Regions from separate parts of the Staphylococcus felis genome, predicted to be linked through region 3. Evidence: riboswitches for the same ligand, from Rfam matches in the RefSeq annotation. Region 3 holds a riboswitch; each other region holds the start of a gene.

Evidence for each region. A riboswitch is a leader RNA that binds a small molecule or an ion and turns the genes downstream of it on or off. The one in region 3 is predicted to bind S-adenosylmethionine.
Region 1: another riboswitch for S-adenosylmethionine. It lies ahead of C7J90_RS00345 (M20 family metallopeptidase); the one in region 3 lies ahead of metX (homoserine O-acetyltransferase MetX).
Region 2: another riboswitch for S-adenosylmethionine. It lies ahead of C7J90_RS05480 (Na+/H+ antiporter NhaC family protein); the one in region 3 lies ahead of metX (homoserine O-acetyltransferase MetX).
Region 4: another riboswitch for S-adenosylmethionine. It lies ahead of C7J90_RS06270 (methionine ABC transporter ATP-binding protein); the one in region 3 lies ahead of metX (homoserine O-acetyltransferase MetX).

Annotation. Positions count from the first base shown of each region.
Region 1 covers NZ_CP027770.1:61,220-66,696, forward strand. The annotation lists gene C7J90_RS00335 (DUF2750 domain-containing protein) at 395-1,066, opposite strand; gene ldmS (L-aspartate--L-methionine ligase LdmS) at 1,166-2,353, opposite strand; gene C7J90_RS00345 (M20 family metallopeptidase) at 2,354-3,538, opposite strand; SAM riboswitch class I at 3,642-3,747, opposite strand; gene C7J90_RS00350 (S-ribosylhomocysteine lyase) at 3,919-4,392, shown strand; gene C7J90_RS00355 (DoxX family protein) at 4,449-4,802, opposite strand; gene C7J90_RS00360 (pyrimidine-nucleoside phosphorylase) at 4,821-5,477, opposite strand, start outside.
Region 2 covers NZ_CP027770.1:1,200,388-1,205,864, reverse strand. The annotation lists gene C7J90_RS05490 (hypothetical protein) at 52-582, shown strand; gene C7J90_RS05485 (SRPBCC family protein) at 689-1,144, opposite strand; gene C7J90_RS05480 (Na+/H+ antiporter NhaC family protein) at 1,324-2,622, opposite strand; SAM riboswitch class I at 2,728-2,835, opposite strand; gene C7J90_RS05475 (amidohydrolase) at 2,890-4,017, opposite strand; gene hutI (imidazolonepropionase) at 4,256-5,477, opposite strand, start outside.
Region 3 covers NZ_CP027770.1:617,737-623,213, reverse strand. The annotation lists gene C7J90_RS03050 (DHH family phosphoesterase) at 1-1,061, opposite strand, end outside; gene C7J90_RS03045 (DUF2232 domain-containing protein) at 1,066-1,986, opposite strand; gene metX (homoserine O-acetyltransferase MetX) at 2,230-3,195, opposite strand; SAM riboswitch class I at 3,278-3,380, opposite strand; gene serS (serine--tRNA ligase) at 4,156-5,436, opposite strand.
Region 4 covers NZ_CP027770.1:1,337,745-1,343,221, forward strand. The annotation lists gene C7J90_RS06250 (arsenate reductase family protein) at 1-195, shown strand, start outside; gene gcvH (glycine cleavage system protein GcvH) at 262-642, shown strand; gene C7J90_RS06260 (toprim domain-containing protein) at 863-1,258, shown strand; gene C7J90_RS06265 (thioredoxin family protein) at 1,224-1,538, shown strand; SAM riboswitch class I at 1,579-1,687, shown strand; gene C7J90_RS06270 (methionine ABC transporter ATP-binding protein) at 1,787-2,815, shown strand; gene C7J90_RS06275 (methionine ABC transporter permease) at 2,808-3,503, shown strand; gene C7J90_RS06280 (MetQ/NlpA family ABC transporter substrate-binding protein) at 3,529-4,353, shown strand; gene C7J90_RS06285 (MetQ/NlpA family ABC transporter substrate-binding protein) at 4,435-5,253, shown strand; gene popT (polyprenyl-phosphate transporter PopT) at 5,330-5,477, opposite strand, start outside.

The DNA.
Region 1 (5,477 bases), 560 kb from region 3:
TATTGTTTGGCTCACATTTCCTAGGGGAGATGGGGCGAGCCCCGGTCTCGACGCTCATCCTATTCCCTCAGGCGTCTCGCCAACAATACGACGTGATATACATGTAATTTACACTAAAATACTTTAAAAAAATAAGACACTTTCGTATCATTCAAAAATAAATAAAAAATCAGTAGAACCATTTGGGGATTCAATCGCATATCGGTGCGAGGATTAAGCAAAGTAAAATGAGAACTCGTCTTTGCACTTATGACATTAAATATAAAGAAATGAGTTGTATGTCGCGCGACTAAACATATCATTAAAAGAAAAACTTCGAGATTTTTCGTAATTTCTTACGAAACCCTCGAAGTTTTTCGATTACTGAGGTATTTATGTCACAACCCCACTTATGTTAAATCGTTAATTCATTTGCTAGTTTTTGTGCAGATACAATGGTGCCAATAACACCAGGCTTAACATCAATTGCAACATAGCGGTTGTCGTCTCGTAATTCATCTAACCACTCTGAAAAAACTTCTCCTTCGACATCAATCAGTTCAAATGTTTCAAAATCTTCTTTTGCCACTTTATCCGCACGTTGGCTCAAGCTCCATACAGGTACAAAATGAGATTGCTCAAAATTATCATTCTCATCATATACAACCATAAACTGCTTGTAACCCTTTTTTGTCAGACCATACACTGTATCTGTCTTTGCAATATCTTGAACAAATTCACGAATTCGAATACGATCGAGATCAGACATTAGCTCATTAATAGCGTCAACAATTCTAATTTCGTGACCCTCGATATCTTTCGTTACATTGACTAGTGCTTCATCTTCATCATCAAACATATCATCTAATTCATAAGTCGCGAAACGGTCGATATCCATCGTCTTAATCTTATCATAATCAACATTTAAGTTTTCTAAATACTCTTTTGCTAATGATTCTCTCGTCCAAAAACAAAATAAGTCTTTACCATTATGGCTATGCTTGATAATCTTTTTATCTTTAACAGCCAAAAAGAATTGTTCATTTGTCAAAATGTCTTTGTAAAAGCGTTCATTTTTGTATGACATGGCTAAACTCCTTTTCATTATCAACCTATCTGTGAATATAAACTAGATTGAGTCATTCGTCAATCTCATCACTATTTACAGCTATTCACTTTGCCTAATTTAGTCCTTCAACAAACCTGCTTTCACTTCAAATTCGTGCTCAAGTAATGCAATGTCCTCTTCGTGATCAGCATGCCAAATACCAGCAAATCTTGAATTAACCTGCTCATCTTGGTACCAATCACCATCATAATAAGATAATGGATATAAGACCCCTTTCTCGACATACTCAACGATTGTTTTGAAAAAGCGTTCATTATCTCCGTCAGCGAAATAGCTATAAAACTTGTGATATTTTCCTTTCAATAAAGGGGCTAATAACAACATACTTGTAGAGCCATTTTGTCTGTAATTAAGATCAATTGCATACACATCCCCTTTTGCATCCACTAACAAATCAAAACCAGCAATACCAATAAAACCATGGTCAACACCTATTTGCATAAGTTCTCGACCTGCTTCAATGACTTTGTCGGGTACATCAATAGCATTGATATTTCCATTATAAAACCCGTATGCATTCGTCAATTGTTTTGCTGACCCTATATATACAATACCATGATCAGGATGTAGCGCGTACTGCACGCAATAATTTTCAACTGCATCAATACACTCCTCTATAATCAGTGTGTCTGTTTGATGTTTTGCACGTGCAATTCGTTTCTTAGCTGCTTCTAAGTCTTCACTTGTATAACAAATCATCACACCATATCCGCCTGCAGTCGGTAGTTCATCTCCTGGTTTAATCACAACCGGTAAATCCCATTCTTCAATAACCTCATTGAATGCTTCAATAGGTACGACTTGACGCCTCGGTAAGTATTTACCATTTGTCCATTCAGGAATTTTAGATTTATTATTTAATTTTGTAAAGATATCTTTGTCCATCGCATATTTATCACCTGTAACAATGTCTTCACCGTGTACATATTGAAAGTAAATGTGACGATTTTCCTCGTATGCCAGCTTTTTCAGCAAATTCTCATACGTTTCTTGATTTTTAAATGTATATACATTTTTAGGGATGGTACGCCCAATTAATTGAAATAACGTTTCAAGACGATGCGTCACACTCGCTTCATGTACAATGACTGGAAGATTTGAAATGAGTAGTTCTCTACCAGTTAAAAAGTTTGATTGGTGTTCATTAGTTTCTAGCCATGGATTTGAGACATATGATGGTCTTGAAGTGTAGACTACATTTGTATCGTAAAGATCCCCCATTGTCATTTTCAGATACTTCGTCATTTATAATTTCTCCCTTAATATTTGATGGTGTGATTGAATTGATTTTAATAAATTTTCATCTTGAATCAATGTTGCGCCCATCAATGCAATAATTTTAGCGCCTTTAACAAGTGCTTTATCCCCCATAGGACTTACAGCTGCTTCACGAAAGCGATGTGTATGTCCGACTAAACTTCGTGGTCCTATTTTAATATGTGGATGTATCGTGGGTACGACGTGACTTACATTCCCCGTATCTGTAGATCCAAAACCAAAGTCATCATGGCTGACTTCTTCTCCTAATTCAACGGCATGACGTTCGAATAATGCATCCAGCTCCGGCGTACGTAAAAACTCATTGACACCGTTTTGGATAGGACCAAATTCATAATTACAGCCCGTTTGGATTGCCGCACCTTTTGCAATTTGATGGACACGTTCAGTTAATATATCAAGCTCTTTACGTGTAGACGCTCTAGTATAAAAACGCGCATGGGTAAAGTCAGGAATAATATTAGCTGCGCGACCACCGTCTAAGATCACACCATGCACACGTTCAGATTTTCGGATATGCTGACGTATTTGCGCAACGCCATTGAAGAAACTTAACATAGCATCAAGGGCGTTACGGGCTTCATCCGCATTTTCAGAAGCATGTGCACTTTTGCCAAAAAATTTAATATCGAGTACATCAACAGCTAAAGTCGGAATTGTTGGATAGGTTTCATTCCCCGGATGAATCATGAGTGCTACATCCACATCATCAATAATGCCTTCTTTGACATAAGATGCCTTGGCACTGCCGTTTTCACCACCTTCTTCAGCTGGACATCCAAATACAACCACACTCCCACCAATGTCATCAACGACTTGCTTTAAAGCTATACCTGCTAAAACACTTGCTGTTCCAATAATATTATGACCACACGCATGTCCTAACCCTGGAAGCGCATCATATTCAGCTAAGTAACTGATAGTTGCGCCATCTTTTTCAGATTGATACTCAGCGATAAACCCCGTTGAATGACCTGCAATATCCTTTTTTACTTTGAATCCATTCTCCTTCAAATGATCTATTAATAAGCGTGATGCAAATATTTCTTCATTGCCAATTTCTGGCCGTTCATGTATTTGATGACTCATATCTAAATAAGAAAGCCGATGATTATCGATATAGTCTAAAATTTGTTGTCTCACTGAAACCATGTTTAATATCCCTCCAAAAAGAAAAAAGTTATCCCTCAATGCACCTATGCGCTGAATCAATCAAGCGTGATGATGATGCAAAGTTGATAACCTTAGTTCATGTCATTTATCTTTCAGCATACGTACTGTTGGAATTAGCACCTTTATCGTATCACGATGAGGTTGCAGGGTTTCATAGGGCCAAGTCCCTCCACCACTCTTGATAAATTATATATTAAGTTAGTAATCATTTTAGCTTATTTTAAGCTATTTGTCATTTTAATTTCTAAATTTTCTTAAATTTACTTTTAAACCTTAGTTTTTAACTCATATATCATTCATTTCATCCCTCTTAAAATGTGTTAAAATATAAATAAACATGTGAAGGAGGACTATGATAAATGCCTAAAATGAACGTCGAAAGTTTTAATTTAGATCATACTAAGGTCGTTGCACCTTATATCCGCTTAGCTGGAAAAATGAAAGGGCTAAATGGAGATGAAATATATAAATATGATATTCGTTTCAAACAGCCGAACCAAGAGCATATGGAGATGCCTGGATTACATTCATTAGAACATCTTATGGCTGAAAATATTCGTAACCATTCTGACAAAGTCGTCGATTTAAGTCCTATGGGATGCCAAACTGGTTTTTATGTTTCTTTCATAAATCATGATCATTATGAAGATGTTCTAAATATTGTTGAGAAGACAATCCACGATGTTCTGGCTGCAAAAGAAGTGCCCGCGTGTAATGAAGTTCAATGCGGATGGGCTGCTTCTCACTCATTAGAAGATGCTAAACAAATTGCACAAACCTTTTTAGATAAACGTAGTGAATGGCATGATGTTTTTGGTCATGGCAAAGCATAAATAGACATCAAAAAACGGTTGAAATCCTTATTATGGTTCAACCGTTTTTTAATATATTATAGTTTGCGTATTACATACATCAATACGAATTGCATCGGTAATCTCGCATATAGAACAGGTTTGGATAATTGTTTATCTCCTAATGGAAGCCCTTTTCGAGCCATATATATATTAGCCGGTAAAACAGACCACAAAAAGGCAATAATCCAATGCTTAAGTTGATAAGAAGGTCGCTTTATAAACAGGTTTATTCCAATTACCATTTCACAAATACCAGTCACTAATACCGCTGTTTTACGAAGCGGTAAGTAATGCGGGACGATATTTCGAAATTGACGCTCCTTAATGAAGTGTAAAACACCAATCATCAAAAAGGCAATGCCTAAAACTCGTCTTAATCGCAATTTCATCTTCTCACCCTTTTCGCTTTATTTCGTAATAACTTTATAAATCAATTGTGGTGAATCGGCAGTTTCTGAAATCGTAATGTTTTCATATAATTTTTGTTTGACTTGTTCAACGTCATTTTGGTTGGCATATATCGTTAATAACGATTCACCCGCTTCAACAGCATCGCCTACTTTTTTATGCAATACAAGTCCAACAGCTAAATCAATTTCATCCTCTTTTGTTTGACGTCCTGCGCCTAACATCATAGACGCAATACCTATTTCATTCGCAACCATATCTGAAACTACGCCTGATTTTTTAGCCGGCAATTCATACTGATATTCAGCAGATGGCAATTTCGATGGCTCATCAACAATCGAAGCATCCCCACCTTGATTAGCTAAAAATGTTTTAAATTTCTCAAGAGCTTGACCATTATCGATAACACTTTGTAACATTGCACGAGCGTCTTCTAATGTGTCTGCTTTTTGGGCTAATACAACCATTTGTGCACCTAATGACAGTACTAATTCTGTTAAATCTTCAGGCCCTTCTCCTTTTAAGGTGTCAATAGCTTCTCTCAGTTCGAGTGCATTACCGATTGCATTGCCTAGTGGCTGACTCATATCTGAAATAATCGCCATCGTTTTACGGCCAACTTGATTTCCAATTTTTACCATTGCTTCTGCCAAAGC
Region 2 (5,477 bases), 580 kb from region 3:
AAGCTTGAGTGATAAAATATATTCAAGAAAACTTTTAAAAGAGGAATTATAATGATTATTGATAAATTAGAGTCCTATACTTTACATATTCACCAAATCAACCATTACTTTAGACGCCGACAATTATGCAAATTATTAAATCAGTTGAATACACACTTTCACTTTAACTTTGAATTCACTAAAGTAAAACATGTTTATATTTTACGTGTTCATCTTCCTAAAAAAGCATTACCCTATTTGATTAGCTTTTTAAGTTTCCATAATTATTTATTCCGTGACATAGTATTAACGAAATATGAACATTTGTTAGCATTTGAACCCATTCATACAGCTATTGACAAGCATTTCGAAATGACTATTGATGGTTTAAGCGACTTATTTATTAAAGATAAAGTGATTGATATTTTAAATGGTTTTAAAGGAAAAGAAATTCAGTATAGTTTGAGTCATCACGCTTTAAAGGTAACAACTTCTCCAGAAATTTTTATGGATTTAGTCCAATCTTTAGCGATTTGCCATGTTGATATATATCAAGTTGGTTCTCCATTACGTAGCTATAACAAGCATTCACTATCAAGTTAAATAAAAAGGGAAATGGCACAAAGTGAGCCAAGAGATGCGACTTTTTCTATCAAAAAACCGATAAAGTCATATCTAATGGTCGACTAGGATGTCCATTTCCCAATTTTTATATTGAGTTGTGTTTTTCTGATTCAAGTTGGGTTTGAAGTTTGTCAAACATAAGTTCGAAACCGTGTGCTGTATGATCATGATATTCTTTTTTCTTTTGCTTATATTCTAAATGGGTTAACCTTCGTTCTTTACGTACAATACCTCGATACTTAAATGTCATTTCAGTAATGCCTGGGCTACGTTCTTCAAAGTAGACTTCAATCTGATCAACATCTTCACTAAAATCAGGCATTTGAATCGTTTTGATGATTTGTTCATCAGGTATTAAAGTCTCGTAAGTCCCAATGATTCGAATGACTTTACCATTTCGACTATCTACAACTTCATAATGTCCGCCCTCAGTTCGATCAGTTCGTACTGATTGATTCGTACGTTGTGAGGTCATAAACCATAATCGTAATTGTTCAGGATCCAACCATGCCTCATAAACTTCGCTTGGCATTGTTTTCATAAGTCGTACAATATTAATTTCGACCCACTCATTTTGTAAATGTTGCACTGACTCCACCTCACTTTAATTAAATGCTACTATAAATATTGTATCGCAAAATGGAATATTTTGGGATGATAAGATTTTAACTTATATTCTACGATATCATCTCAAATGTTTATTTTTGTCATAAAATTAAGTTAACGCTTTAGTTTTGGCCAGCCGAATATAATCGAGATAACACCACATAATGCAAGCATGACTGGATATATGGAATAAGGTAGCAACATCACAGGAGAAATACCTGCTACACCTGCTGCAGCTATCAATTGAGGACTATATGGAATAAAACCTTGAAAAGCACTACCAAAAATATCCAAAATACTTGCAGACTTTCTTGGATCGATATCATATTCTTTCGCAATATCTTTAGCGAGGGGTCCTGTCATAATGATTGAGATTGTATTATTCGCCGTCGAAATATCAGCAACACTGACAAGTCCAGCAATACCAAACTCCGCACCACGACGAGAACGAATCCGATTTTCCACAAAATTGAGCAACCATGTTATACCCCCATAATATTCAACAAGACCAATCATACCTCCAATCAATAATGCAATCATTGCAATATCTTCCATTGCAACGATTCCTTCTGAAGCTGCTTTTAGAAAGCCAGCTAATTTGAAATCTTGATACAACATACCGATGATTCCTGACAGTGCTATACCACCAAGTAATACAAGAATGACGTTAACCCCTATAATGGCTAGAATTAATACGAACAAATATGGAATGACCTTGATAAATTCAAAGTCATATTCATGTGTTTGATCAATATGACTATTATACGTTAACCACCACAAAATCACTAATGTCACAATAGCCCCGGGCAGTACGATACGGAAGTTCACTTTGAATTTATCACTCATTTTGGTGTGCTGAGTACGAACTGCAGCAATCGTTGTATCAGAAATCATCGACAAATTGTCCCCAAACATCGCTCCACCAACGACAGTAGCCATTGCCAACGCAGCAGGTATGTCAGTCGCCTCACTAATACCAAAGCCGACAGGTGCAATTGCAGCGACAGTACCGACAGACGTTCCCATTGAAATAGATATAAACATACAGATTAAAAAGATACCTACAATCAAAAAGTTTTGGGGAATAAGCGACAGGCCTAAATTAACGATAGATGAAACGCCTCCCATTGCTTCAGCCGTTTTAGAAAAAGCACCGGCCAAAATAAATATCAACATCATTAGTACAATATTGGGATGCCCTGCTTTTTGCGCAAAAACTTCCACCTTATGTGTCCATTTTTCTTTAGGCTTCATCATTAAAGCGACAATGACACCTATGATGGCAGCAACATTAAGTGGCATAAAGGTAAAATCTTGTGTCACGATACCTGACCCTAAAAAGATGCCTATAAATACAATTAAAGGGATTAGCCCCCATGAATGTCCTTTTTCATTCTCTTTCTGAATTGACATATAATTACTCCTTATAAAAAATTGAGATCAATAACTTCACGGATAGATGTGCTCTTCTTCCATCCAAAAAAGTGATGATCTCAACCGATGTTATGGTTTTATAACTTCTTATCTTTAGTGATACATGATATTAAGTCACTTCTGGAATTGGCACACGCATTTCATGTTGCCGAAGTATCGACGGGCCAGTCCCTCCACTTCTCTTGATATGAAGTATTTGATTGTACTGTTAAACTGTACAGGAATTTATACATCACGTCAACGCCTTTATGCATCTTGTAATAATCGTTTTACAAATGACACAAAATAATCTGGAACCTTGTCTAGTATGGCCTCATTCGGATTATATTGAGGATGATGTAACGCATATCCACTCTCTGAACCAATCATTGCAAAATGTACAGGTGCTACACCTTGATACCCTGAAAAGTCCTCTCCAATGGTTAAGGCGCGTGGCAAAACATCAACATCATATCCAACCGATTGCGCAATCTCATATGCAATCTGCTGTAAATGTGCGTCATTATAAACGGATTGCGTTATACGTTGATAATTTAATTTAACTTCAAGGCCATATTGTTTTGCAATACCGTCACAAATTTCATACATGCGGTGTTCAATTGTATCCCTCACATTGGCATCTAATGAGCGAACAGTACCTTCAAGTCTCGCACTTTGAGGGATGACATTCCATGTATGTCCACTTTCGATACGCCCAATTGATACTACCGCTTCTTCGTATGGCGCTATATTCCGACTTACAATCGTTTGCAAACTTAAGATAACTTGCGCAACAACAATATTCGGGTCATTGCCGTCTTGGGGCATCGCAGCATGTGCACCAACCCCTTCAATTTCTATCTCAAAACGATCAACATTTGACGTCATATACCCTGATTTTGCCCGCCATTCTCCTACTTTGAGTGATGGATCGTTATGAAAACCGATAATTGCTTTTGCACCATCTAACACACGTGATTCAGCTACCTTTGCTGCACCATATCCGATTTCTTCAGCGGCTTGAAATATCAAACGTACACGGCCATTCAGCTGTTGTTCTTCTTTTTTGAGTAAAACTGCTGTACCTAATACAGCAGCCATATGAATATCATGACCACATGCATGCATCGCTCCATTATTTTTCGATTTAAATGCAAGTTCTGTTTGTTCTTTAATAGGTAATGCATCAATATCCGTTCTAACAGCTAACAATGTATCGCCTTGTCCAATTTCAGCAATTAAACCTGTCTCTAATGGCACATCTATTATTTTGATATGATAATCTTCCAAAATTTTACGAATACGTTTTGTCGTCTCATATTCTTCAAGCGATACTTCTGGGTTTTCGTGGAATATTCTCCGCCATTCTATTAATTGATCCGTTAAATTAGTCATTTCGCCTCATCCTCTCATCAAAACATACGCCTTTCATATCTATTATTGTATCAAAACTGTTATTACCTTCACATCTCCCTCTATTGATAGATATCAAACCTTTTTAAGATTGTTATGTCATTTAATTAATGTAAAACGACGATTGAATTATGAATAAGTTGAATAATAAAAGAACTGAACGTTGTCAAAGCGCAATTTGCTTCAACATGCTTCAGTTCTTTGATATGTGTCGTGTTATTTACGATAAAATTGACAGATCTCGATTAACATATAATTGACCATCTTTAATGACCTTTTCAACATGGTTAATGCCATAATGATATGGAATGTATTCATGATTAGGTGCATGCCAAATAACAATATTCGCCTTATCTCCTGCATTTATCGTTCCTGCATCTACATCAATTGCTTTTGCTGCGTTAACCGTCACAGCATTCCAGATTTCATTTGGTGATAATTTTAACTTAAGTGCAGCAATGGCCATAACCATTTGCAAATTGTTTGTGACACAACTTCCCGGATTGAAATCAGTCGCAATAGCGATTGCACCACCATTATCAATCATTCCTCTAGCATCAGCATAAGATTCTTTACCTAAGTAGAATGTTGTACCTGGTAATAATACTGCCACGGTATCAGATGCTTTAAGTTTCTTTTTATCCTCTTCACTTGATGCGACTAAATGATCCGCTGAAATAGCCTCTTCATCAATTGCAAGTCCCAAACCACCTAAAGGATCAATTTCGTCTGCGTGGATTTTGACTTTGAATCCTTCTGCTTTAGCAGCTTGCATATATCGTTTTGACTCTTCTATTGTAAAGACACCTTTTTCACAGAATATATCCGCAAAATCAGCTAATGTTTTAACTTCTGGGAGTAGGTCAATCATATCTTGTAAAAATTGTTCATTAGATTCAGCTTCCTTTGGTACAGCGTGTGGTCCAAGGAAAGTATGACGCATCTCTAAGTTATACTTTTCTTGCAAACGTCGTGACACACGTAATTGTTTAAGCTCATTTTCTTTATCTAAACCATAGCCACTTTTACTCTCTACGGCTAATACACCGTGATGAATCATTGTGAGTAAATCATGTTCTGCTTTTTCAAACAGCTCATCTTCAGTGGCATTTCGTGTTGACTCAACCGTTGAGAGTATACCCCCGCCTTGCTCAAGAATTTCTAAATAAGACACTCCTTGACGTTTTAATGTCATTTCGTGCTCCCGTGAACCGCCATGCACTAAATGTGTATGTGCATCTACAAGTGCTGGAGAAACTACTCTATCTGTTGCATCAATCGTTTCTTTCGCTACATAGTCTTCAGTGTATTCACCAGAATAAACAATTTTACCATCTTTCACAACAACTGTTCCATTTTCAATGACTGTTAATTCATCTAGCGCTTTACCTTTCAACGGACGATCAGTGGACTGAGGTAAAACTAACGCTTTAATATTTTGG
Region 3 (5,477 bases):
GCTGCTCCGATTGCATCTAAATCTGGTCGAGTATGCCCCATGACAATAACACGGTCACCTTCAAGTAGAATATCTTTTAAAGCATGTGAAATAACACGAGCTCTGACACGTGTCCGTTTTTCCATCGGGTCAGTCTTACCACCATAAAAACGCACATTCCCATTTATATTCTTAATGGCAACTTGGTCACCACCACGCCCTAAAGCTAAATCAAGCCCTGACTGTGACAACTCCCCAAGATCAATTAAGTTTTCTGAACCTTCTCCAATACCGATACTCAATGTTAATTGCGCCCGATAACCTACACTTTTTTCTCGAAGCTGACTTAAAATGTCAAACTTTGATTCTTCAAGTTCTTCTAATATACGTCGATTTAAGTAAGCAACAAATTGATCAGAGCTGTAACGCTTAAAATAAACATTGTATTCTTGAGCCCATCGACTGATTACACGTGTCACCATCGTATTTATCTCTGAACGTTGTGTATCATTCATATTTTGTGTAATTTCATCGTAGTTATCTAAAAATAATGTCGCAATAATGGGTTGTTGATCATCATACGCTTTTTGAATCTCTGCTTCTTCGGTAATATCGGTGAAATATAAGATTTTTTCATCTTTTGAATATTTCACGCGATAGATGTAAGCCCCGTCTTCTATCTCAATTTCTCTTGCTTTATCCAGTTGCTTTAATATATTAGGATAAACCTCATTAATCGGATCAGAAATCACATTTCGCTCAATACGATCCGACATAAACTGGTTAACCCAATCAATCTGATCATTTTCATCTAAAATAATAAGTCCAATTGGCATCTTTTTAACAGCTCTATCAGTACCTGCTGAAATTTTGCCACTTAAATCATCTAAGTAATACTCAAATCGATGAAATACACTTCGCAATATAAAAATGCTAATAATTAACATAATGAATAACGTAATCGCTGATATGAAAGCAAATAATTGATTAAAGAAAAAAGCTATGCCGACAATACTCACTGCTACTAGAGCCATCACGATAAAAGGTAGCGCTAATGTTTTTTTCATAGAATGACGATTCATTTTGTCACCTCTTATTATTTTTGATCATACGCTTCAAGTTGAGCCCTAAATCTAATAAACCTATTAAACGTGTTAATGGGTAGAATATAATCCCTACAATAATAAAGATAATCGACACTGCTTTTGGCATACGCTTCGATGCACTCACATAATGAATCAGACTCAAACCTTGGATAACCATCAAAAAGCCTAATACAATTTGGAAATTCAAACTGATACTATGTTCTGTAGTACCAGGCTCTGTTAAAATCCCAAAAAGTAATGCAATCGCATATATAGCAAATGCAGAACGTCTCACTTGCCATAAATACAGAGGTCTAAAAACAGGTGTTGCTACCTTAAACTTACGTAAAATAGGGCATATAATGATTAATGAAATAATCAAAAACAACGCAATAGTTATCACGATAAGTCCAGGCATTTGAACAGCAAGTTGTTCAACAGATGCATTTAACACCTCTTGAGATTGTGTATCTAAATTTTGCATTTGAATTGTTTGATCTACTGCACTTTGATAAGGCTTTAACAGTTCATTTGCATATGGGAGTTTTTGAATACTTTGTAAAATCATCATTGCAACAAGTGTTAAAATACTTGCTACGAATGTTGCCATATATAAAATACGCTCTTTAGAGGCACGTTTTTGCAAGAGATAACCGATTACTGCACTGACACTCAAAAGAATAATCATGTATGTCATGATGAAAATACTGCCTGTTAGTGTAGCAATAATAATAGTAATCAGAGCTGCTAATCCAAATGATTGAACAGCACGATACCATAAGACAACGCCCGGTATTGTTGCAAAAAACGCAATAATAATTCCTAATAATGGCACAAAATACATTGCTAAAGCAACAACTGCTAATGCTAAAGTGCCTAGTAAAGTTGCTTTAGGCTTGATTTGTGAAAACAATGACGCCACATCCAAACTAATTTATGATATAATTTATATTTTACAAGATTTGTAATATGAATACAATTGCCTCTTAGCTATTACAAAACTCTCAAAATCATCGCTACAAAACTCATGGCACTGCATAATCATCAAAATTCAAGAACACTCACAGACAATAACTATGAAACTGATAAATACACCCTTTTATTTTGTTAACGATATTTTTGCATATATAAGATTATAACAAAATTGTAACAATCAAGTCTAAGTTTAACGACGGAATCGTGAAACTTTTAAGAAATGATATAAGTAAGGGGCCCAGTCATTAAAGTTTAATAAAAATCCATCATGTCCGACATTATCCGTCACAAAGAAATGTCTATGGTATTGAAACGACTCACCTAAAGCAACTATTTGATCATCCGGATAGAGTAAATCATCTTTAAATCCAATGGTTAATACTTTAGTATCTAATGATTGGAATATTGCCTCAACATCATCTCGACCACGATATATATCGTGACTATCAAGCACTCCTAATAATGTCAAATAACACTCTAGATCAAAATCACGTTTGAATTTGTCACCTTGATACTTTTGATAAGATACTACTTCATCTGGTGTGAATCGTGCATCATAACTTTTAGATGAACGATATGTTAAAAATCCAAGTTGCCGCGCAATGCTCAATCCTTCCTCACCGCCGAGATAAATTGCTTGTCGTGCGATTTCATTAAAGGCGCGGCTATAGGATGACGTCTTAGCGGTTGATGCGAGTATGGCTGCTTTTTTAACTTCAAACTTTTGATTGTAAAGCAACTCTAAAGCCTGCATCCCACCTAACGATGCCCCTATCAAAACATCAATCTTTTCAAATCCTAATGCTTCTATGCCCATCTCAATTGCTTTGACAATATCTCTCATCGTAATTCTTTTTGGAAAATGCTCATCTGTAACACATGAACTCGATCCAAATGGGCTGCCAATAACGTTAAATGTCAAAAACTGATAATCATGAAGCGGCATATATCCTCCATCTATAATTTCACGCCACCATCCAGGATGCTCTTTTGTTCCATATGTAAGATGGTTACCTGTTAGTGCGTGACACACTAATACTAATGGTTGTCCCTGATAACCGACGTATTCGTATCGTAATAACAAATCATCAATTCGCTCACCAGATTCTGTTTCAAATGGTCCTAAATGCAAAGTGTCTACAATATAATTAGTCATTGTCACGTCCCCTCCCCCAAAAAATAAAAAAGTTGCATTCCGAATTTGATATACGGTAACACAACTTAAAAGAATCTATTATGACTTATCACTCGAATATTCGTTGGTTGTAGCACCGTACTTAATAAATTAAGTGGTTGCTGAAGTGTCATCAGGCCAAATCCCTCAACTTCTCTTAATAAGTATATATAATTGTTTTATTTATAAATTAATCATACCTCACAAGATAGCAACTTGTAAATGAATATCAGAATTAACTGAACTTTCCATCATACCTCCCTACCTTCCTATATTCAAGTTAGACTGCCCGCACAGAGAAGTCACTATAACCACCTACTAAAAATAGTGTCATCTCAATGGTTTTATAATTAAAGCTTTATTTAAATTTTATTTACATTAATCCCCATTTTCAGTCTAAAACAAGACACAATAGAGACTAACCTTCCCTAATTTTTGGAGAGATTCGTTGTTGGGTAAGGTAATTGGTCAACATGGAAGCCATGAGTAACCTTACTATAATATTATTTATTGGAAATGCTTAACTCCAAAAAGAGCGATACGTGTTAAATGTCTTAAAAACAGTGCTTATGAAACCTTATGTATCTTAAAACTCAGGCTAGGACATAAATATCTCAAAGTTTTCTTATAATGAGATGATTCATTCAATGATACGAAAAGGTCTTTTTTTAAAGTATTTCAATGTAAAATTACATGTATATCACGTCGTATTGTTGGCGAGACGCCTGAGGGAATAGGATGAGCGTCGAGACCGCGGCTCTACCCATCCCCTAGGAAATGCGAGCCAAACAATACGAATGATTGATAAAAGAAATGCGTAGAGATGGTTCGATCATGAATCATCTCTACGCTATTATTTTGGGATTGATGTCCCAGCCTCAGTCTGTATAAACGAATGTCTTTCTGATATTCATTTAATTGAACTATCGCGATTTAAACGCATTATTTGGGTTCGATTACAGTTTGACCACCCATAAATGGGACAAGTGCTTCAGGTATTGTAATAGAGCCGTCTTCATTTTGATAGTTTTCAACGATAGCAGCAAATGTACGACCTACTGCTAAACCAGATCCATTTAACGTGTGCACAAATTCAGGTTTAGCATCTTTATCACGTTTGAAACGGATGTTTGCACGACGCGCTTGGAAGTCAACACAGTTTGAACAAGAGCTGATTTCTTTATAGTCATTGTAACTTGGCAACCATACTTCTAAATCATAAGTTTTGCTAGCACCAAATCCAATATCACCAGTACATAAAATAACGCGACGATATGGTAAACCTAACTCTTCTAATATTGCTTCAGCATTTCCAGTCATTTCTTCTAATGCATTCCATGAATCTTCAGGTTTTTCGATACGCACCATTTCGACTTTATCAAATTGGTGTAAACGAATTAAGCCACGTGTATCTCGCCCTGCAGAACCTGCTTCACTTCTGAAACATGCAGATTGTCCTGTGAATTTTTCTGGTAAGACACCTGGTTGAATAATTTCATCACGGTAATAGTTTGTTAATGGGACTTCTGCTGTTGGGATCGTGTAAAGTCCTTCTTTTTCAACTTTGAATAAATCTTCTTCAAATTTTGGTAATTGACCTGTTCCATACATTGCATGACGATTGACAAGTTGTGGTACCATCATTTCAGTGTAGCCGTGCTGTGTTGTATGTTTAGTAATCATATAATTCATCAATGCACGCTCTAATTTTGCACCTTCATCTGTTAAGAAGACAAAACGTGCGCCTGATACACGTGCTGCACGGTCAAAGTTCGCCATTTTTAAATCTTCAACAATGTCCCAGTGTGCTTTCGCTTCGAAATCAAATGCACGTGGTGTTCCCCATTTTTTGAGCTCAACGTTATCGTTGTCATCTTTACCTTGTGGTACATCATCATGAATTAAATTTGGAATACGTGATAATTTATCCGTTAGCGCTTGATCTGTTTCTCTTAATACATTATCTATTTCTTTAATTTTTTCGCCGACATTACGTTGTGCTTCAATCGCTTCGTCTGCATTTTCTTTATTACGCTTCTTCTCAGCAATGGCTTGTGACGCTTTATTACGTTCAGATTTTAATTCTTCTGTTTGTTGAATGAGCTCTCGACGTTTTGCGTCAAGTTCAAGTACTTCATCTACAACTGCTGGGTTATCTCCGCGTAAAGCAATCTTTTCTTTAACCTTTTCCGTCTCGTTTCTGAATAATTTAATATCTAACATATATTTAACATCCTTTCACTTAATATCATTATTTATTTTAG
Region 4 (5,477 bases), 720 kb from region 3:
AAATTCTTTAATACACATGGTGCAAAATACCGTGAACTTAACTTGAAAGATAAGCTTGCTGACATGGATTATGAAGAGAAGTTAGAGCTTTTAGCATCGGATGGGATGTTAGTTAAAAGACCTCTTGCCATTTCTGGAAATACGGTCACAATAGGATTTAAAGAAGACGAATACCGACAAACTTGGGTTCAGTAAAATAGTTGATAGAATTTAAGCAATATGTCATGATAAATGTGTAAACATAAATAGGAGGGGATTCACGTGGCAGTGCCAAATGAACTAAAATATTCTAAAGAACATGAGTGGGTAAAAGTTGACGGAAATGTAGCTCTTATTGGTATTACTGACTTTGCGCAAAGCGAGTTAGGTGACATCGTATTCGTTGAGCTTCCTGAAGTAGATGATGAAGTTTCTGAGGGTGAAACTTTTGGTAGTGTAGAATCTGTTAAGACAGTTTCTGAATTATACTCACCTGTTTCAGGTAAAATTATAGAAGTTAATGAAGATCTTGAAGATGAACCAGAAGCAGTCAATGAATCACCATACGAAAAAGCATGGATGGTTAAAGTTGAGTTGAGTGACGAAAGTGAACTTGATGCATTAATGGATGCAGCTGCTTATGAAGAAATGATTGGTGAATAATACTTATTTTGAACTCCTTGGTAACATGTTTATCTTGGAGTTTTTTGAACTTTATATCAATGATAGGTAAGCGACTTCGTATGGACAGATTAGGTTAAAGTACGAGAGGAGCTATAACACCATATAACACAAATTGAGTAAGTTTTTCTGAGATTTAGCTCCATAGCGCATCTATGATTAAAAGTCGTCTTACGCCCATTTTATTTAGAAGGTGAAGACTATGGCGATCGTAAACAAAATCATTGTTGTAGAAGGTAAATCTGACAAAAAAAGAGTCAAAGAAGTATTAACAGAATCAGTAGATATTATTTGTACACATGGCACGATGAGTGTTGAAAAAATAGATAACATGATAGAATCACTCTACGATAAGCAAGTTTATATTTTAGTGGATGCTGATGCTGAAGGACGGAATATTCGAAAGTGGTTTTCGAAATATTTAAGTGAACGTATTGATATTTATATTGATTCTACTTATACCGAAGTCGCACGCTGTCCACGTGATTATCTCTCAAATGTTTTAGGCCGTCACGGCTTTGAAGTAAAAAAAGATTTTTATGTTAAAGGAAAGTACACATATCATGAATGTTTCAGAGCAATTGAACAATATATATGAGAATTATAATGAACCCACACATCTGATTTTTGGCTATACGCCGATGTGTGGGACATGTAAGATGTCAGAGCGAATGTTAGATATTGTGAATGATATGACACAGCTCCCACTCGTGAAAATTGATTTAAACTTTCATCCAGAGTGGAGTCGGGAAAATGAAATACAATCAGTCCCGGTCTTAATCATTATGAAGCAAGATCAAGAAGTACAACGTATTTATGCGTTTAAGTCTGTGACATATTTGTTAGAAATTTTCAAAAAAGCGATTGACGAATCGTAAGTATAATGATAAGATTAATAACAATTAAATATTCAGAAAACTCTTATCCGGAGTGGTGGAGGGATGTGCCCTATGAAGCCCGGCAACCGTCTAAATATTAGAAATGGTGCCAATTCACATAAAGTATTAATTACTTTTGAAGATGAGAGAAGCGACGTGTATACAATGCTTTCTCTTTTAACTCAAAAGAGAAAGCATTTTTTATTATGGTCTGAGATGGAGTCGTAACACGAGGAGGAACTAGCAATATGATTGAGTTAAAAAATATTGTTAAAAAGTATGAATCGAAATCAAAAACTGTAACAGCAGTTGATCATGTTGATTTAAATATAGGTACAGGAACAATTTTTGGAATTATCGGATTTTCGGGAGCCGGTAAAAGTACATTAGTTCGCTTATTTAATTATTTAGAAGTACCTACATCTGGTGATGTGATGATAGGGGGAGAACATATTGGTCAGCTCACTAAGGCTGAACTTAGGAAAAAACGCCAAAAAGTAAGTATGATTTTCCAACATTTTAATTTACTTTGGTCACGTACTGTATTAGAAAATATTATATTTCCGCTCGAAATCGCTGGAAGGCCTAAAAAAGAAGCGAAACAAGAAGCGATAAAACTGATTGAGAGAGTGGGTTTAAAGGGACGTGAACATGCGTATCCTTCTGAACTTTCTGGAGGGCAAAAACAGCGAGTTGGTATTGCTCGAGCGTTAGCAAACGATCCGGAAGTATTGCTATGTGACGAGGCAACAAGTGCATTAGACCCACAAACTACTGATGAAATATTAGATTTGCTATTAGAACTAAAAAAAGAAAAAAATCTAACAATCATCATGATTACGCATGAGATGCATGTGATTAGACGTGTATGTGATGAGGTCGCAGTAATGGAAAATGGTCGAGTGATTGAGCAAGGAAGCGTATCAGAAGTCTTTAAAAATCCAAAACATCGCGTGACAAGACGTTTTGTTCAAGAGGACTTAGAGCCACCACAAGATCAAGATGATGTAGTGAAGTCTATCGAATTGAATGAAAATGATTTGCTAGTTAAGTTTATATTTTCAGGAGAGAATACGACAGCACCAGTTATTTCTTATATCGCTCAAAAACATCAAATGGCGATTAATATTTTAGAAGGAAATATTAAAAACACCAAAACCGGGTCAGTCGGATTTTTACTCGTGCATTTATCTGACATTACAGACAGCACGTTTAACACACTACAATCAGATCTGGAATCTAAAAATATACAAGTAGAGGTGGTCAGTCGTGGGTAAGAGTTTCAGCGAGATTTTACAGGAAATGATAACAATGCCGAATGTGCGCTGGCCTGATGTGTGGTTAGCAACATATGAAACACTTTATATGACTGTCATATCGACTGTATTTTCGTTTATCTTGGGATTAGTCTTAGGCGTTATTTTATTTTTAACATCAAAAAGTCATTCTAAGCTTGGACGCATATTTTATAGTATTGTTTCATTTTTTGTTAATTTATTCAGAGCGATACCGTTTATCATTTTAATATTATTACTTATTCCATTTACGAGCTTAATTTTAGGCACAATTAGTGGTCCAACAGGTGCTTTACCAGCCCTAATTGTTGGAGCTTCCCCTTTTTATGGACGCTTAGTGGAAATTGCACTAAAAGAAATTGATAAAGGTGTTATTGAAGCGGCTCGTTCAATGGGCGCAAATACATGGACAATTATATTAAAGGTGTTAATTCCAGAATCTTCACCCGCTCTCATATCAGGGATTACTGTAACTGCTATTGCCTTAGTAGGATCAACAGCAGTAGCAGGCGTTATTGGTGCAGGTGGATTAGGTAACTTAGCATATCTGACTGGCTTTACGCGAAATCAAAATGATGTCATTTTAATTTCGACCATTTTAATACTTATTATTGTTTTTATCATTCAGTTCCTAGGGGATTGGGTTACAAATAAAATTGATAAAAGATAATTTACTTTTTAGGAGGAATAAAGGGATGAAAAAAGTTTTATCACTAGCTTTAATTTTAGTTTTAGGAGTTGTGCTTGCAGCATGCGGAAATAAAGATTCAGCAGGCGGTAGTGATGATAAAAAGGTTGTTGTAGGTGCTTCGCCAGCACCTCATGCTGAGATTTTAGAAGAAGCAAAGCCAATCTTAAAAGATGAAGGTTACGATCTAGAAATTAAGACGATTAATGATTACACAACACCGAATAAATTATTGGATGCAGGCGAATTAGACGCAAACTTTTTCCAACACACACCATACTTAGATAAAGAAAAAGAAGATAAAGGTTACAAAATTGAATCAGCAGGCAATGTTCATTTAGAACCAATGGCTGTATATTCTCAAAAATATGATAGCTTAAAAGACCTTCCAGATAACGCTGAAATCTTTGTTTCAAACAATCCAGCAGAGCAAGGTCGATTCTTAAAATTCTTTGTAGATGAAGGACTGATTAAAATTAAGGATGGCGTAAAAATTCAAGATGCTACTTTTGATGATATCGTTGAAAATAAAAAGAACATTAAATTTAATGATAATCAAGCAGCTGAATTCTTACCAAAAACTTATCAAAATAATGAAGGCGATGCTGTAATTATTAACTCTAATTTTGCAATTGAGCAAAAGTTAAACCCACAAAAAGATTCAATTGCGGTTGAAAGTCCTGAAGATAACCCTTATGCAAATCTTATTGCAGTACAAGAAGGACATAAGGATGATGAAAAAATTAAAGCTTTAATTCAAGTGCTTCAGTCTGACGACATCAAAGCATTTATTAAAGAAAAATATGATGGATCAGTAGAACCAGCAAAATAATACATTTTTAAGTAAAAAGAGATGCTTGGATTTAATTTGATTTGAGCGTCTCTTTTTATATACAACGAAAGGGGATTCAATATGAAAAAACTTTTAAATTTAGGTACATTAATGGTAGTGATAGTGGTTTTGCTTGTAGCGTGTGGCCAAAGTGAATCATCAAGTGAAGATAAAACAATTGTAGTTGCGGCAACACCGACGCCACATGGTGAAGTGGTCAAAAAAGCAGCAGAACAGCTTAAAGACAAAGGCTATAAAGTGGAAGTGCGTGAAGTTAATGATTATAAAATACCAAATAAATTATTAGATAAAGGTGATGTGGATGCTAATATGTTTCAACATGTTCCTTATTTAAATGCTGAAAAGCAATCGCATGGATACAAAATTGAAGAAGTTGGTAAAGTGTTAACAACACCTATGGGCGTATACAGTAAAAAGCATAAAAGTTTAAAAGATTTACCACAAGGTGCAAAAATCTATATATCAAATAATCCAGCTGAAGAAGGACGCTTCTTGTCATTTTTTGTAAAAGAAGGGCTTATTAAAATTAAAAAAGGCGTTAAAATTGAAGATGCTAAATTAGATGATATTGTTGAAAATAAAAAAGATTTACAATTTGATAATCAACAAGGCGCTGAATTTTTACCCAAAACATACAATAATAATGAAGGTGATGCTGTGATTATGAACTCAAATTATGCAATTGATAATGGTTTAAAACCTTTAGAAGATTCTATTGCGGTAGAAGATGAATCTTCACCATTTGCTAATATTTTAGCGGTACAAGAAGGTCATAAAGATGATCAAAAGTTTCAAGATTTACTTAAAGCTGTACAATCTCAGGAAGTAAGACATTATATAGAAGATGAATTCGATGGAGCAGTTATACCAGCAAAATAACATTAAACGAGGGCAGGGAGCTTATTAAATCCCTATCCTCGTTTAATTTTTTCATGTGATGATATGCTTCTGTGAATTAAGATGCTGTGTACCGACCTAAAATGTAGCTGACTAAAAACCCAATAACGAGTGTTAAGAGAGAAACAATCCAACTTAATCCTGTTGAAGGTAACCCGGGAAATACAGAAAATAATGAACCGATAACGAGCCCTAGTATAGCTGCA